4 regions of the Clostridium perfringens genome follow, and region 2 is predicted to be linked to each of the others. Evidence: riboswitches for the same ligand, from Rfam matches in the RefSeq annotation. Region 2 holds a riboswitch; each other region holds the start of a gene.

Region 1 (3,611 bases), 150 kb from region 2:
TGTCTTTTTCACCTTTTTAGTTTCAACTCCTATTGCCTTTGCTCCATCTTCTCCAAAGCTTAAGATGTCCATTTCCCTTGTATATCTTACAGCCATAAAAATTCCAATTATTAAAAATGGAATTCCAGCCAAAACATATGACCAACTCTTCATAGCAAATGATCCCATTTGCCACATTGTAATAGCCTTTAAATCTTCACTGCATATAGATGTTACAGTTGTTAACATTGCACTAGTAAAAAGTGATAACACCATACCAGCTAATATTACTGTATTATTTGAAAGCCCTCTATCAACTTTATTAGAAAAGATAATAACAGCAAAAACAGTTAAAACTCCACATAAAAATCCTATAATAGGCATAGCTAAATTTCCTATTACAGGAATTGAAATTCCAAGAACTATGTATATTCCAACTCCTAGGGAAGCTCCTGATGAAACTCCTAGAGTATATGGTGATGCTAATGGATTCTTTAATATAGATTGAATTATGGCTCCACTAACTGCAAGAGAAGCTCCAACTCCAAAAGCTAATAATACCCTTGGTAATCTAATTACCCAAATAATTGCTACGTCCTCTGGTTTTATACCAGTTCTAAGAGGAATATTAAAAATTTTATTCCCAACTATAGAAATAGTATCCCATATATTAATATTGGAACTTCCTATGGAAGTTCCAATACAGAGTACTAATATTACTAATGGAATAGCTAGTAATATTAGTAGTTTTCTTTTTTTAGATTCCTGCATATTGTTCTGGATAAATATCCTTTGCCATTTGTTTTAATACATTTACCACGTATTGACTTCCACGTGATGATGCATTATTGTCTACTAAGAATATTTTATTATCCTTAACAGCAGTTATTGTATTCCAACCTGGACGTTTAGCAATTAAATCTGTAGCATTTTCAATATAACTTTCATTTGTTAAAATTACATCTGGGTTTGCTTTTATAACAGCTTCTTCACTTGGAGAAATCCAACCCTTTTCATTACCAAATATGTTTTCTGCTCCAATTATAGTTAATAAGTTATTTAAGAAAGTATCACTTCCAAAGCTATAAAGTTTTGAACCTGATCCAATTTCAAAGTAAACAGTTTTCTTATCTTTTATAGTTTCACCTATAGCTTTTATTTTATCTACTTCACTTTTCATTGAATCAACCATTTTCTTTCCTTCAGCTTCTGTTCCAGTTAACTTAGCTAAGAAATTGATATCTTCATATATTCCATCTATACTATCACTAGTTGGAATATAAACTACAGGTATTCCTGCATCCTTTAAAGCCTTAAATGGATCTTCTTTTCCTGTTCTATTGTGCCCTGAAGCTATTATCACATCTGGCTTAAGAGCTACTATAGTCTCTGCATCTGGATTTCTAAAGTCTATTTTAGGAATATCAGGATTTAATCCTTTTACATCTGCCGAATATTTATCAACACCAACTATTTTATCACCTAGTCCTAAACCTACTAATATCTCTGTATTAGATGGAGCTGTTGATATTATTCTTTCAATCTTTTTAGGTACTGTAAATTCAGTTCCTTCCATATCTTTCATTGTTACTGTTTTACTTCCACATCCAGTAAACATAAGTAATGCCATCATGGTTATCATTACTAAAGAAATTACTTTTTTAAAGTTTCTCATATTCTTCCTCCACTTTCACCTTTATAAATTCTTAAGTTATATGAAGGATTCCTATTTGATTTTATTTAATGATTTTAATATGTATTTTTTTAATATTGCTAAGCATCCCTTACAATCTATAAAAGCAAATCTGAACTTTCCTAAATTAAGCTTAAATCATCATAAATCAAATTTCTCTTTCATAAAACTTAACAATTAAAATATTTGAGGCTTAAATTAATACGTATAAAATAAAAAAACATACCATTTTAAGAAGGTATGTTAAGCATATTTAAATCATACGCACCCTATTATCCTACCCTCAGAAGATAATAGTACTTAAATAAAAGGCAGGTATCCCGACTTTGCTTCTTCCTCCATCTCGTCTTCCCACACAAAAAATGCAGTGACATATTGAGATTTTGTCTGCTTCACGGTTACTGAGGTAGTTGAAGACTTTAACTTCATTCCCTATTAAGCGAAAATCACACCAATTATTAGTTAATCAACTTGATTATATTATTATATTTTATCATTGTCAAACTTCTTAATTTAATATAAAACCTATTAATAATAAAAGTAATAGTATAAGGCTTATTTTAAAACCTTTGAAAGTTCTTCTAAAAGCTTTTTGTTTTCTTCCCTTGTTCTAACTGCCACCCTATAGAAGCTATGGTCTAAGCCAATATAATTACTACAACTTCTTATTATAATACCTCTTCTAATTAATTCTTCTCTTAAATTTATATTTTTATTCAATTTAAAAAATATAAAATTTACTGCACCTTTAAAAGTAGTAATATCTTTAAAATTTTCTAGGCCATTATATAAAAATTCATTTTCTTTTTTTATGTAAGCTACGCTGTTTTTAATATACTTAACATCTTTTAATGCTTCTCTTCCTGCATAGTCTGCTACGGTATTTACACTCCAAGGAGTTCCTACTGAATTTATTTTTTCTATAAAATTATTATTAGAACTTAATCCATAACCTAATCTTATTCCAGGAAAGGCAAATAATTTAGTTAAAGATTTTACTATAATTAAATTTTGGAAATTATCAAGTTCTTTAATAAGAGAGTATCTATAATTATCTTCAACAAAGTCTAAGAAAGATTCATCAAAAACAACTGTAATATTCATTTTTTTTGCTTTTTCCAATACTTTTAATGAAAAATCTTTTTCTATTAAAGCACCTGTAGGATTATTGGGATTGCATAAAAATATAATATCTAATTCTTCCTTGATTTCTTCTAAAAATCCATTATCTACTGAATAATTATCTTTTAATATATAATGGTTAACTTCACACTCAACAGAATTTAAAGCATCCTCATACTCTGAAAAGGTTGGTGCTACTATAAGGGCCTTTTTAGGTTTTATTCCTCTTACTATATTAAAAATAACCTCTGCTGCACCATTTCCTAGAACTATATTTTCTAAAGCTACCTTTTCAAAGTTTGAAATTTCTTTTTTAAGCTCATAATAAGTTATATCTGGATATCTCTCTATAGAATTTATTCCTCTTACCATAGCCTCTTTTACTCTTTCAGAGATTCCTAGGGGGTTTATATTAGCTGAAAAATCAATAATTTTATTTTCTTTTAAGCCATAAATCCTCTTAATTTCTTCTACATTACCACCATGTCCTAAATTCATATAATCACCTCTAAAATACATCTAATAATAAGTGCTACTACCATTCCTAAAAAAGAAACCATTCCTAATATATTATTAGTCTTATAAACATCTGAAATTTCTATTTTCTTTTTAGCATCTCCTATGGTTGGTTTTTCTACAAGCTTTCCAAAATAGTAATTTGCTCCTCCAAGTCTTATTCCTAAAGCCCCTGCAACAGCTGCTTCTGGATGAGCACTGTTAGGACTTGAATGATTATATCTATCTCTTTTGTATATTTTAAAACTGTCTTTGCAATTAAGTCTTAAAATAAAAGAAGAGATTACTATAAGATAAGCTG
Region 2 (3,611 bases):
TTTTTAGATTGGAAATTTATTTTTATAATAATAACTTTTGCTTTTATAGGCTTAATATGTATATTTAAAAGATCAAAGATTGGATTAACAGCAGCCTCAGTAGGTATTATTGGAAGTTTGATTTTATGGGGTTTTTTTAAAGTTAGTATTAAGGTTAGAAATTTCTTAGATGGAGTGGGTTTAAGTTTTAAAGATCTATTAAACTTTTTATTTGTAGTTATTACTGCAATAATAGCATTTTTAGTAATTTTTCTTTTTTTAAAGGCATTTAATAATTTTGGAAGTAAAATAAGAAAAAGATAAGACGAAAAGTCTTATCTTTTTACCATTCACCAGGATAAGCAACTATGTGTAATGTAACTTGACGTCTTCCCCAAGATATACATTCATCATGAGAGTTCATGTAAAGGTCAATAATATTTCCCTTTATAACTCCACCTGTATCTGATGCTATAGCATAACCATAACCAGGGATGTACACTTTTGATCCTAAAGGAATTACACTAGGATCAACTGCTATTGTACTTATTCCACCTGGATCTCTTACAGGTTTAAGTCCCATAGCTGTTAAGGTTCCACCACTATATGCAGTGGCTTCCATAGAAAGTGTTTTCTTATACTTGCCATCGCTACTAGGTTGGCTAGAACTATTATTACTGCTAGTAGTATTTGAAGAGTTTGCAGCATTATTTTTAGCAGCTTCCTCTGCTTTTTTAGCTTCTTCAGCTTTTAATGATTCAATTTTATTTTTAGCAGCTTGTACAGAATTGTTAGCTGCCTCTTTTACAGAATCAATGTTAAGTTGTGGTATTAATTGATTCAATGTGCTTACTGCACTTTCAAGTTCATTAATTGATGAACTTGAATTTATAACTGAAACTGAATGAGATATTAAAGACATTTCATTTTCTTTAATTACTTCTAAAACAGCCTCTTTTTGTTTATTTAATTCATCAATTTTCTTTTGTTCTTCAATTTTTTTACTATCTAAGGTTTTAAGAGATTCCTCAGTTGAAGCTTTCAATTCTTTAAGTTCAGCTTTATCTCTCTCTAACTTTTTAATATCACTATTAAGAGAATCTTTTTGCTCATCTAAACTTTGTATAAGATTTTTATCTAAAGCTGTAACCCTTGCTAAAGCGTCTATTCTTGTTATTAAATCTGATAAGTCTTCAGACTTAAGCAAGAAAACTACGGGATTCATAGAATCCTTACTTTTATACATAGCACGCATTCTTTTTCCTAAAACAGATTGTTTTTCATCTATTTCAGTTTTTAAAGTGCTTACTTTGCTTTCTGTCTCTTTTAAATTCTCTTCTGTATCTTTCATTTTAGCCTTATTATCTTCTAACTTAGCATTTAAATCTTCAATTTCATTATTAAGTTTTGACACTTGAGAGTTAAGTGAAATAACTTCATTATCTAATTGTGAATATTTTACTTTATTCTCCTGTATAGTAGATTTCTTATCATTTACTGTATCAGCAAAAACTACATGAGTAGCTGAAATACTAATTGCCATAGCAATTAATGCTGACAAAATTCTTTTTTGCATAAACTACACTCCTTTAGTTAAACTGTCCACAACTTAAGTGTATTTCATCATATATTACTGAATTATAACATAAAAGTCAAATGTAACACAAATTTAACCTTTAAAGATTTAAAATATGGTAAGAAAAAATTAACAACTTAATTATACTACAAATATAAAAAATAAGAAATTTACCCTATATTGAAATAATTAAGATTATATATTATAATTAAAAAAAATAATATTTTATATTTTTAGGTTTGATTTTAATTAAAAGGGAAAGTGGTTAAAGTCCACTACAGCCCCCGCTACTGTGATAGGATACAAGTTTCTATTTGACCACTGATTATATAAATTGGGAAGGGAGAAATGAGGATAAGCCTTAAGTCAGGATACCTGCCTAAAGATCATGAACTAAGCTTCGGAGGGAAGAGATTAGTACTTATTTGTTCATAATTTTGAGGAATAATTACTTTGATTTGTAAGCATCTGTTCTTTGTAGCACAGATGCTTTTTATTTTTAAATTTTAGAGGTGAAATATGAAAAAAGCTATATTAGTAGTAAGTTTTGGAACAAGTCATTTAGACGCATTAAATAATTCTATAAAGAAAATAGAAGATTCAATACAGGAAAACTTTAAAGAATATGATGTTTTTAGAAGTTTTACATCACATATGATAGTAAGAAAACTTAAAGAAAAACATAACATGGAAGTATTATTTCCAGAGGATGCTTTAAAGAAATTAGGAGAGGAAGGATATGAGGAAGTTATAGTTCAACCACTTCATATTATTCCAGGAGAAGAGTTTGATTATATAAAGCATATGGTAAAGGAATATGAACCATGCTTTAAAAAGATAGAAATAGGAAGACCAATATTCCATTATGAAGGTTTTGAATCAGGTCCAGATGATTATTCATATTTCGTAGATACAATGAAAGATTTAATAGAAAAGAATTCTCCATGTGTATTTGTTGGACATGGTAGTGCTCATCCATCAAATGCTGTTTATGGATGTTTACAATCTGTTTTAATAGATAAGGACTATGAAGATGTTTTTGTAGGAACTGTAGAAGGGTATCCTAATTTTTCAAATGTCTTAAAGAAAGCTAAGAAGAAAGATATAAAAGAAATAACAATAATTCCTTTAATGGTTGTAGCTGGAGATCATGCTAAAAATGATATGGCTTCAGATGAAGAAGATTCATGGAAGAGCAGATTTGAAAGTGAAGGAATAAAGGCTAATGTTATTTTAAAAGGCTTAGGAGAATACGAAGAGTTTGGAAATTTATACATAGATAGAATTAATGATGTTATTAATGGTACATATAAAGGACTTGGAGAAACTAAAAAGAAGAAACATAGAAGGGAAATGAAATAATGGATTACATGAAAAGCCCTATGGGAATTGAAAAAAGAAGTTTTGAAATTATAGGTTCTGAAATGCATGAACATAATTTTTCAGAAGAGGAATTACAAATAGTAAAAAGAGTTATACATACTACTGCGGATTTTGAATATCAAGATTTAATAGAAATAAGTGAAGGTGCTATAGAGGCAGGAGTTTCTGCATTAAAGAATGGAGCTAAAATATATACTGATACAACAATGGCTTTATCAGGAATGAACAAAAGAGCATTAAAAGAATTAAATGCATCAGTTGAATGCTATGTTGGATTAGAAGAGGTATTTAAATTAGCTAAAGAAAAAGAAATAACTAGATCAATGGCAGGAGTTGAACTTGCAGCAAAGGAAAATGTAGATATATTTGTTTTTGGAAACGCTCCAACTGCCTTATTTAAACTTAGAGAACTTATTAAGGAAGGAAAAGCTAATCCAAAGCTTATAGTAGCAGTTCCAGTTGGTTTTGTAGGGGCTAGTGAGAGTAAAGAAGATTTAGATGAACTTGGAATTCCTTATATAAGAGTTAAGGGAAGAAAAGGTGGAAGTACAGTAGCAGCAGCTATAATAAATGCATTACTTTATATGAATTATAAAAGAGATATGTAATAAAGAAGGTAATCTAAATGTTTGATATGTATATAGAAAGCGGTGGAAAGAAACTTAGATGTGGA
Region 3 (3,611 bases), 130 kb from region 2:
TTACTGACTTAGCTGTAGATGGATTAGAGAGAATAAAAAAAGAATATGGTGCTAGAATAGAAGTTTTTGATACTAATTCATCAGAGGATTATGAGAAGAGACTTAGAGAAGCAGCTCAAAATAATGACTTAACTTTTGCTTCAGCCTTTAAATTTCTAGAGAGTTTAAATAATGTGGCTAAAGATTATCCAGATAAAAACTTTGCTATAGTAGATACTGTATCAGACCTTCCAAATGTAAAATCTATAGATTTTAAGGATGAAGAAGGTGCATTTCTAATGGGAATAATAGCTGGTAATACTACTAAAACAAACAAGGTAGGTTTTATAGGTGCAATAAAGGAAGAATTAATAGAAACATTTTTATCAGGATTTATGGCTGGACTAAAGGTTTCAAATGAGGAAGCCTATAAAAATATAAGAAAAGGAAATTTAGTTCAGTACATAGGAAACTTTAATGATCAAAAGAAAGCAAATGATATAGCTAAAAAAATGTATGATGAAGGGGCAGATATAATATTTGAATCAGCAGGAGAAGCTGGAAAAGGACTTTTTAAAGCTGCTAAGGAAAAAGGAAAGTATGCTATTGGAGCTGATATTGATTGGGCAGAAAGATTTCCAGAGTATGCTGATGTTATATTATCATCAATGATAAAGAATCTAGATGATGCAGTATATACTACAGCAAAAGAAGTTATAAATAGTGATTTTAAAGCTGGCCCAAAGAATAAAATGGAAATAGGGCTTAAGGATAATGGAATTGAGATAGCTAAGACAACAAGCAATTTAGTTTCTAAAGAAGTTTTAGATAAAGTAGAACAATATAGAACTTCTATTATACAGGGAGAATTTAATGTGCCAAAGACCTTAGATGAGGTTGAAAATTTTAATATTAAGTAAAAGCAATATAAATATGAAGGTTGACAAAAGGTATATAAGTGTGTAATTATAAAGTGAAAATAAAATAAGAGCATTAGGTGCTTAGTAACTTAATAGGGAAAGTTAAAAACTGCAGCCCCCGCTACTGTTGATAAGGACGAGAACAAAAAGCCACTGTGATAAATAGTCATGGAAAGGATTGTTTTAGGATGATTTATTAGCCAGGAGACCTGCCTAGTATGCTATTCTTATTGTTTCGGAGGGAAGCATTATATAAGTTTAAAAGTATGTAAATTATTTTAACTGGTGGGGATAGTTATCCGTACCAGTTTTTTATTTTGAAAAAATATTTACAGAAAGAATGAGTATAAGCTTTTCTAAAGATTAATTAGAAATAGAGATTTCTAATTAAAAATTTTAACTCTATTTAATTAAGGATCAATTATTCTAAGGTTATACAAAGATATTATGTTTTAGTATAATTATGAAAAATTGAAATTATAATTTATGTTTTGTTGGGTATGAAATTTTATTTAATATTAAAAGTATAACTTACTAGTTAATAGATGCCTTATAATGTAGAGAGAAGGAAAATAATATTAATTAGGAGGGTAAAATAATTATGAATTTTACTAAGGAAAAAAAGAGATTAGATGTTAAGAGTTTGTGTTTTTCAGCTATACTTATAGCAATAAGTGTTATATTAGCTAACTTCCCTATATTCTCTAGTATAGCATTAGATTCAATGCCAGCTTTTGTTGGGGGAATAATAATATCACCTGTAGTTGGAGGAATAATAGGACTTTTAGCTCATTTATTTGTAGCTTTAAGAACAGGATTTCCTTTAAGTTTACCAGTACATATTTTAGTAGCATTAGAAATGTTTGTTGTTGTATACATAACATCAATAATATTTAACAGAGGAAAAGTAATTTTAGCAGGAATTGTTGGTACTCTTTTAAATGGAATAGGATTTACTTTTATAACAGGAGTATTTATGTATTTTGTTTTAGGAGGAATGAATCCTGTAGACTTTTTAAAACTTTTAGGATTACCACTTACTTTAGCAAGCTTAGTTAATATAGTTATAGCATTTATAGTAAGTAAGGGATTAAAAAATGCAAATATACAAGTTTAGAGACTTAACTGTATTAGAAAATGAAAAAAATAAACTAGTAATAGCTTGCGATAGTTGTGGTGGAATTGGTGAAAATGAAGGAGACTTTGTAAAAGCCGAAAATGAGATTGTATCATATTTCTCAGCTAGAGTATGTCTTTTTGAGCTTTTAGCTTTTAGGGCAAAACCATTAGTAATAGTTAATAACTTGGGTATGTCTATGAATAATGGAGGAGAAAAAATAATACAAGGAATCAATAGAGCCATAAAAGAGTATAATGCTGAGGACTTTTTCTATGAAAAATCCAATTTATCAGAGTGTGTAACAGGAAGCACAGAGGATAACTTTAAAACTATTCAAACCTTTTTGGGATTAACTATAATAGGAGAAAAAGAAGAAAACTTAAAGGTTAATTTTGAAAAGGGAGATTCCATTTGTTTATTAGGAATACCTAAAGTTGGACAAGAAGTTTTAGAGGATATAAATAATAATATTGGAGAAATCGTTACTTTTAAAGACTTTAAGATTTTAATGGATAATAAGGATGTTAAAGATATATTACCTATTGGATCAAAGGGGATTATTCATGAAATAAGTGAATTAGAAAAGAGTAATAAAATAAGGATAAACTTATCCTATGAAGGTGATTATTTAAGAAAATCAGCAGGACCTGCTACAGCTTTATTATTTATTTTAAGAAATAATTCTTTAGAAGATATAAAGAGAAAAATAAAAACTCCTATAATAAAAATAGGAAATATTATTTAAATTAAATATAAAAATAGTAAGGGCATTTATCAAAGCTTAATAAAACTTAAAAAATATTCTTAAAATCATTAGATTTTCCTAAGAAGTTTTGTAAGTTTTATTAAAAATTATTTTGGTATATGCCTTTCTTTTATAATTAGCTAAAATTTTAAATTATTGAAAAATAATTTTATTTGATGGATAATTATATAAGAAAGGTTAAAAGATAAAAGTAATAGGTTAGAATTAGATAATTTTAGGTGATATATATATGTTAATGGATTTTAATTTGAATTTAACCCAAGAGCAAAAGCTTATTATGACCCAGCAAATGCAACTTTCAATAAAACTTTTGCAAATGTCAACATATGATTTAAGAGAATATATTGAAAAAGAATTTTCAGAAAATCCTGTATTAGAAGCTCAGTATGAGGATATTAAAGAGGTATCAAAAGAGCAAGATAGATTAGAATATAAAGAGTTAGTAAAATATTTAGAGTCAGATAACTATGGTTCTCAAAGTTATGGTGAATATGATGAGGAAGGAATATCACCTTTTACTTTCATAAGTAAGCCAGAATCTTTAACAGATTATTTAGAAGGTCAAATATTAGAACTACCCATAGACGAATATATGAGAAGTGTATGTAGTTATATGGTCGAGTGTTTAGATCAAAAGGGATATTTAGATATAAAAAAAGAAGAATTAATGAATGAGCTAGAGTGTTCTGAAGAGACTTTTAATAGGGCTTTAATAGTTATTCAAAACTTAGAACCTGCTGGTATAGGGGCAAGAGATTTAAAGGAATGCTTAGAAATTCAGTTAGAAAGAAAAGGTGAAAATGACCCTATAGTTAAAGAGATTATA
Region 4 (3,611 bases), 1.4 Mb from region 2:
GATTTAATGTTGGTGAATACCATAAAGGCGCTAAGGATGGATTAGCAGTTGAAATTAATAAGGCTGAAGAAGTATTTAACAAGGAAGATTCTACTGAAGAAGAAATAAATTCATCTAAGGAATCTTTAGAGGGTGCAATAGCAAGATTTAACTCTTTATTAATAGAAGAAAGTACAGGAGACTTTAATGGCAATGGAAAGATTGATATAGGAGACTTAGCAATGGTATCTAAAAACATTGGAAGTACTACTAACACTTCTCTTGATTTAAATAAAGATGGCTCTATTGATGAATATGAGATAAGCTTTATAAATCATAGAATACTAAATTAAGATAATTCAATAAGGATAAATTAGATTTATAATTTTTTAGGAATCATAAAGATGCTTAAAATCAAATTTAAAATACTAAGAATTTTAAAGAGTAGTATTTTAAAATGATTATTTGTATCTAATATGATTCCTTTTAATTTAAAACATAACTTAATAAAAATTTTTTTAAAATATTATTAGAGTCAGATTAATTTAAGATAAGTTCATTAAATTTATATGATAAACAGATAAGTTTCTTAATAATTAATATTTTATAATAATATATGAACAGGAATTATATGTTTAAAAATTACCGAAAGCCTTATATATAGCATATTTTCTAAAGAAATCTATAGAGTTTAATTGTAAATGCAATGCATATGCTATATAATGTTAAAGTATTGTAAAATTAAATATTTAGAAATAGGTTAAATAGTTACATTTGTAACTATATATTAAAAGGGAAGTTGGGTTTAAATCCCACGCGGTCCCGCCGCTGTAATAGAGGAGCTTTTTGTACTTTAAGCCACTGGAATATAATATTTTGGGAAGGCCACAAAAAGTGATGATACTTAAGCCAGAAGACCTGCCTATTTTTAAAACATCAAGATCCTACGGGAAATAGGAGGTGTTGTGCTTTGGTAAGTTATATTTTTTTAGAATTTTTATAACCTCTAGACGCAATGTCTAGGGGTTTTTTATTTCTAAGACTAAAGTTCTGATTTAACTAGAAATTAAAGTTATTCATATTTAGATTAAGTGTTATAAAGGGAAATATTTTTAGTACATATTGTTTTATTTGATGCAGAAATAGTTAAATCAAATTTTATCTTAAAATAAAAAGATGATAAATGGGAATACAAAATAAAAATATAATTTAAGGAGTAGAATTATTATGTCAAAAAAGAATCAAGTATTTATAGGATTTTTATTAATGTTCTTATTAATACCAAGAAGTGTTTCAGCTATGCATATCATGGAAGGATTTTTACAACCTAAATGGTGTATAGCATGGGGAGTTATAACTATACCATTTATAGTATTAGGATTATTCTCTATTAAAAACAAGGTTGGAAATAATCCAAGACTAAAGATTTTGTTAGCTATGGCAGGAGCTTATGCTTTTGTTCTTTCAGCATTAAAGCTTCCATCAGTTACAGGTAGTTGCTCACATCCTACAGGGGTTGGTCTTGCGGCAATATTATTTGGACCTACAGCAGCATCAGTTTTAGGACTTATCGTACTTTTATTCCAAGCATTACTTTTAGCTCATGGTGGTCTTACTACTCTTGGAGCTAATACTTTTTCAATGGCTGTAGTTGGGCCTTTAGTATCATACGGACTTTATAAATTAGTAAAAAAACTTAATGGACCAACATGGTTAGGTGTATTTTTAGCATCTGCTCTTGGAGATTTAGCAACTTACATGGTTACTTCAGTTCAATTAGGACTAGCCTTCCCAGCAGAGGTTGGAGGAGTTATGGCATCAGTTATGAAATTCATGGGTATATTTGCTGTTACTCAAGTTCCTCTAGCTATAAGTGAAGGAATATTAACAGTCATAATCTTTAATACAATAGAAAATTATGCAAAAGAAGATTTAATGGAACTTAACATTTTTTCAAAGGGGGTAAAATAATGAAAAATAAAAGAGTGTTAACTAATGTGATATTACTATTATTAGTTGTATTTATTACAATAATACCTTTCTTTGTAGCTAAAAATGGAGAGTTTGGTGGATCTGATGATCAAGCAGAAGAAGCAATAACACAAATTGATGAAAACTATGAACCATGGTTCTCACCATTATTTGAACCAGCTAGTGGAGAAATAGAAAGTTTATTATTTGCTCTTCAAGCTGCAATAGGTGCAGGGGTAATTGGCTTTGGATTAGGATATCTAAAAGGCAAAAAGAAAGTGAACGACGAAGTAAATGATAAACATAGATAAATATGCTTATGCATCTAAGTTAAAAAATATTAATCCATCGGAAAAGATGTTTTTTGCCTTAATTACTTTGTGCGTTTGTCTTTGGGCAAATAATTTTATTGTTTCTATGCTTATAATAAGTATTATGACTTTTTTAATAACAAAAGTAGGAAGAACAAAAATAAGAGTTTTTATAAAGTTAATGATGGTACCAATAGCTTTTTTAATAATTGGTATCCTAACAATTGTTGTTAGTTATTCATTAAAACAGGATACATTTTTAGTATCGTTTAAACTTTTTAATGGATGGATTGGAGTTTCAAAAAGTGGAATTATTCAAGGACTTAATATGTTCCTTAAGGTAATGGGATCTTTAAGTTGCTTATATTTTATATCCTTAACCACTCCAATGATAGATGTAATATCAGTTTTAGCTAAGCTTAAAGTACCAAGTTTTTTAATTGAGTTAATAAGCTTAGTGTACAGATTTATATTTATAATTTTAGAAACTTCAGAAATGATGTTTATATCGCAAAATTCAAGACTTGGATATAGAGATATAAAAACATCATATAAATCCTTAGGTGCTCTTGCATCAACACTATTTATACGTTCATTTAAGAGAGCTAATGATTTATATACTGCATTAGAAGCCAGAGGATATAATGGAGAACTTAAAGTTCTAGAAGAACAGGTTCAAAAAAGAAATTACATTTACATTATAACTATAATAATTAATCTTATTTTTATAGGAATAGCTATATTTATTAAGTAGAGTAGGAGGATTTTATGGAAGACTATATATTAAAAGTAGAAGAGCTTAATTATAATTATTCAGATGGAACTCATGCTCTAAAAGGTATAAATATGAATATAAAAAGAGGAGAGGTTACGGCTATATTAGGTGGAAATGGTGTTGGAAAATCAACTTTGTTTCAAAACTTTAATGGTATATTAAAGCCTTCTTCAGGAAGAATACTTTTTGACAATAAACCTATAGATTATTCAAGAAAAGGAATAATGAAACTTAGAGAATCTATAGGGATTGTTTTTCAGGATCCTGATAATCAACTTTTCTCAGCAAGTGTTTACCAAGATGTTTCCTTTGGTGCTGTTAATATGAAACTACCAGAAGATGAAATAAGAAAAAGAGTAGATAATGCATTAAAAAGAACTGGTATAGAACACTTGAAAAATAAGCCAACTCATTGTTTAAGCTTTGGTCAAAAGAAAAGGGTAGCCATTGCAGGGGTACTAGTTATGGAGCCAAAGGTTTTAATACTAGATGAACCAACGGCAGGTTTAGATCCAATAGGCGTTTCAGAGATAATGAAGCTATTAGTAGAAATGCAAAAGGAGCTTGGCATAACA

What was found. A riboswitch is a leader RNA that binds a small molecule or an ion and turns the genes downstream of it on or off. The one in region 2 is predicted to bind cobalamin.
Region 1: linked by a shared signal. The riboswitch ahead of I6G60_RS10005 (ABC transporter substrate-binding protein) and the one ahead of I6G60_RS09290 (sirohydrochlorin cobaltochelatase) in region 2 are both predicted to bind cobalamin.
Region 3: linked by a shared signal. The riboswitch ahead of I6G60_RS08835 (ECF transporter S component) and the one ahead of I6G60_RS09290 (sirohydrochlorin cobaltochelatase) in region 2 are both predicted to bind cobalamin.
Region 4: linked by a shared signal. The riboswitch ahead of I6G60_RS00595 (energy-coupling factor ABC transporter permease) and the one ahead of I6G60_RS09290 (sirohydrochlorin cobaltochelatase) in region 2 are both predicted to bind cobalamin.

What each region holds. Positions count from the first base shown of each region.
Region 1 covers NZ_CP065681.1:2,107,731-2,111,341, forward strand. The annotation lists gene I6G60_RS10000 (FecCD family ABC transporter permease) at 1-750, opposite strand, end outside; gene I6G60_RS10005 (ABC transporter substrate-binding protein) at 737-1,654, opposite strand; cobalamin riboswitch at 1,966-2,143, opposite strand; gene cobD (threonine-phosphate decarboxylase CobD) at 2,228-3,292, opposite strand; gene cbiB (adenosylcobinamide-phosphate synthase CbiB) at 3,289-3,611, opposite strand, start outside.
Region 2 covers NZ_CP065681.1:1,954,918-1,958,528, forward strand. The annotation lists gene I6G60_RS09280 (hypothetical protein) at 1-303, shown strand, start outside; gene I6G60_RS09285 (3D domain-containing protein) at 323-1,555, opposite strand; cobalamin riboswitch at 1,774-1,952, shown strand; gene I6G60_RS09290 (sirohydrochlorin cobaltochelatase) at 2,075-2,917, shown strand; gene I6G60_RS09295 (precorrin-8X methylmutase) at 2,917-3,546, shown strand; gene cbiD (cobalt-precorrin-5B (C(1))-methyltransferase CbiD) at 3,564-3,611, shown strand, end outside.
Region 3 covers NZ_CP065681.1:1,820,518-1,824,128, forward strand. The annotation lists gene I6G60_RS08830 (BMP family lipoprotein) at 1-899, shown strand, start outside; cobalamin riboswitch at 958-1,130, shown strand; gene I6G60_RS08835 (ECF transporter S component) at 1,501-2,016, shown strand; gene I6G60_RS08840 (hypothetical protein) at 1,997-2,764, shown strand; gene rpoN (RNA polymerase factor sigma-54) at 3,015-3,611, shown strand, end outside.
Region 4 covers NZ_CP065681.1:68,705-72,315, reverse strand. The annotation lists gene nagH (hyaluronoglucosaminidase) at 1-332, shown strand, start outside; cobalamin riboswitch at 720-919, shown strand; gene I6G60_RS00595 (energy-coupling factor ABC transporter permease) at 1,207-1,950, shown strand; gene I6G60_RS00590 (energy-coupling factor ABC transporter substrate-binding protein) at 1,950-2,261, shown strand; gene cbiQ (cobalt ECF transporter T component CbiQ) at 2,245-3,015, shown strand; gene I6G60_RS00580 (ATP-binding cassette domain-containing protein) at 3,030-3,611, shown strand, end outside.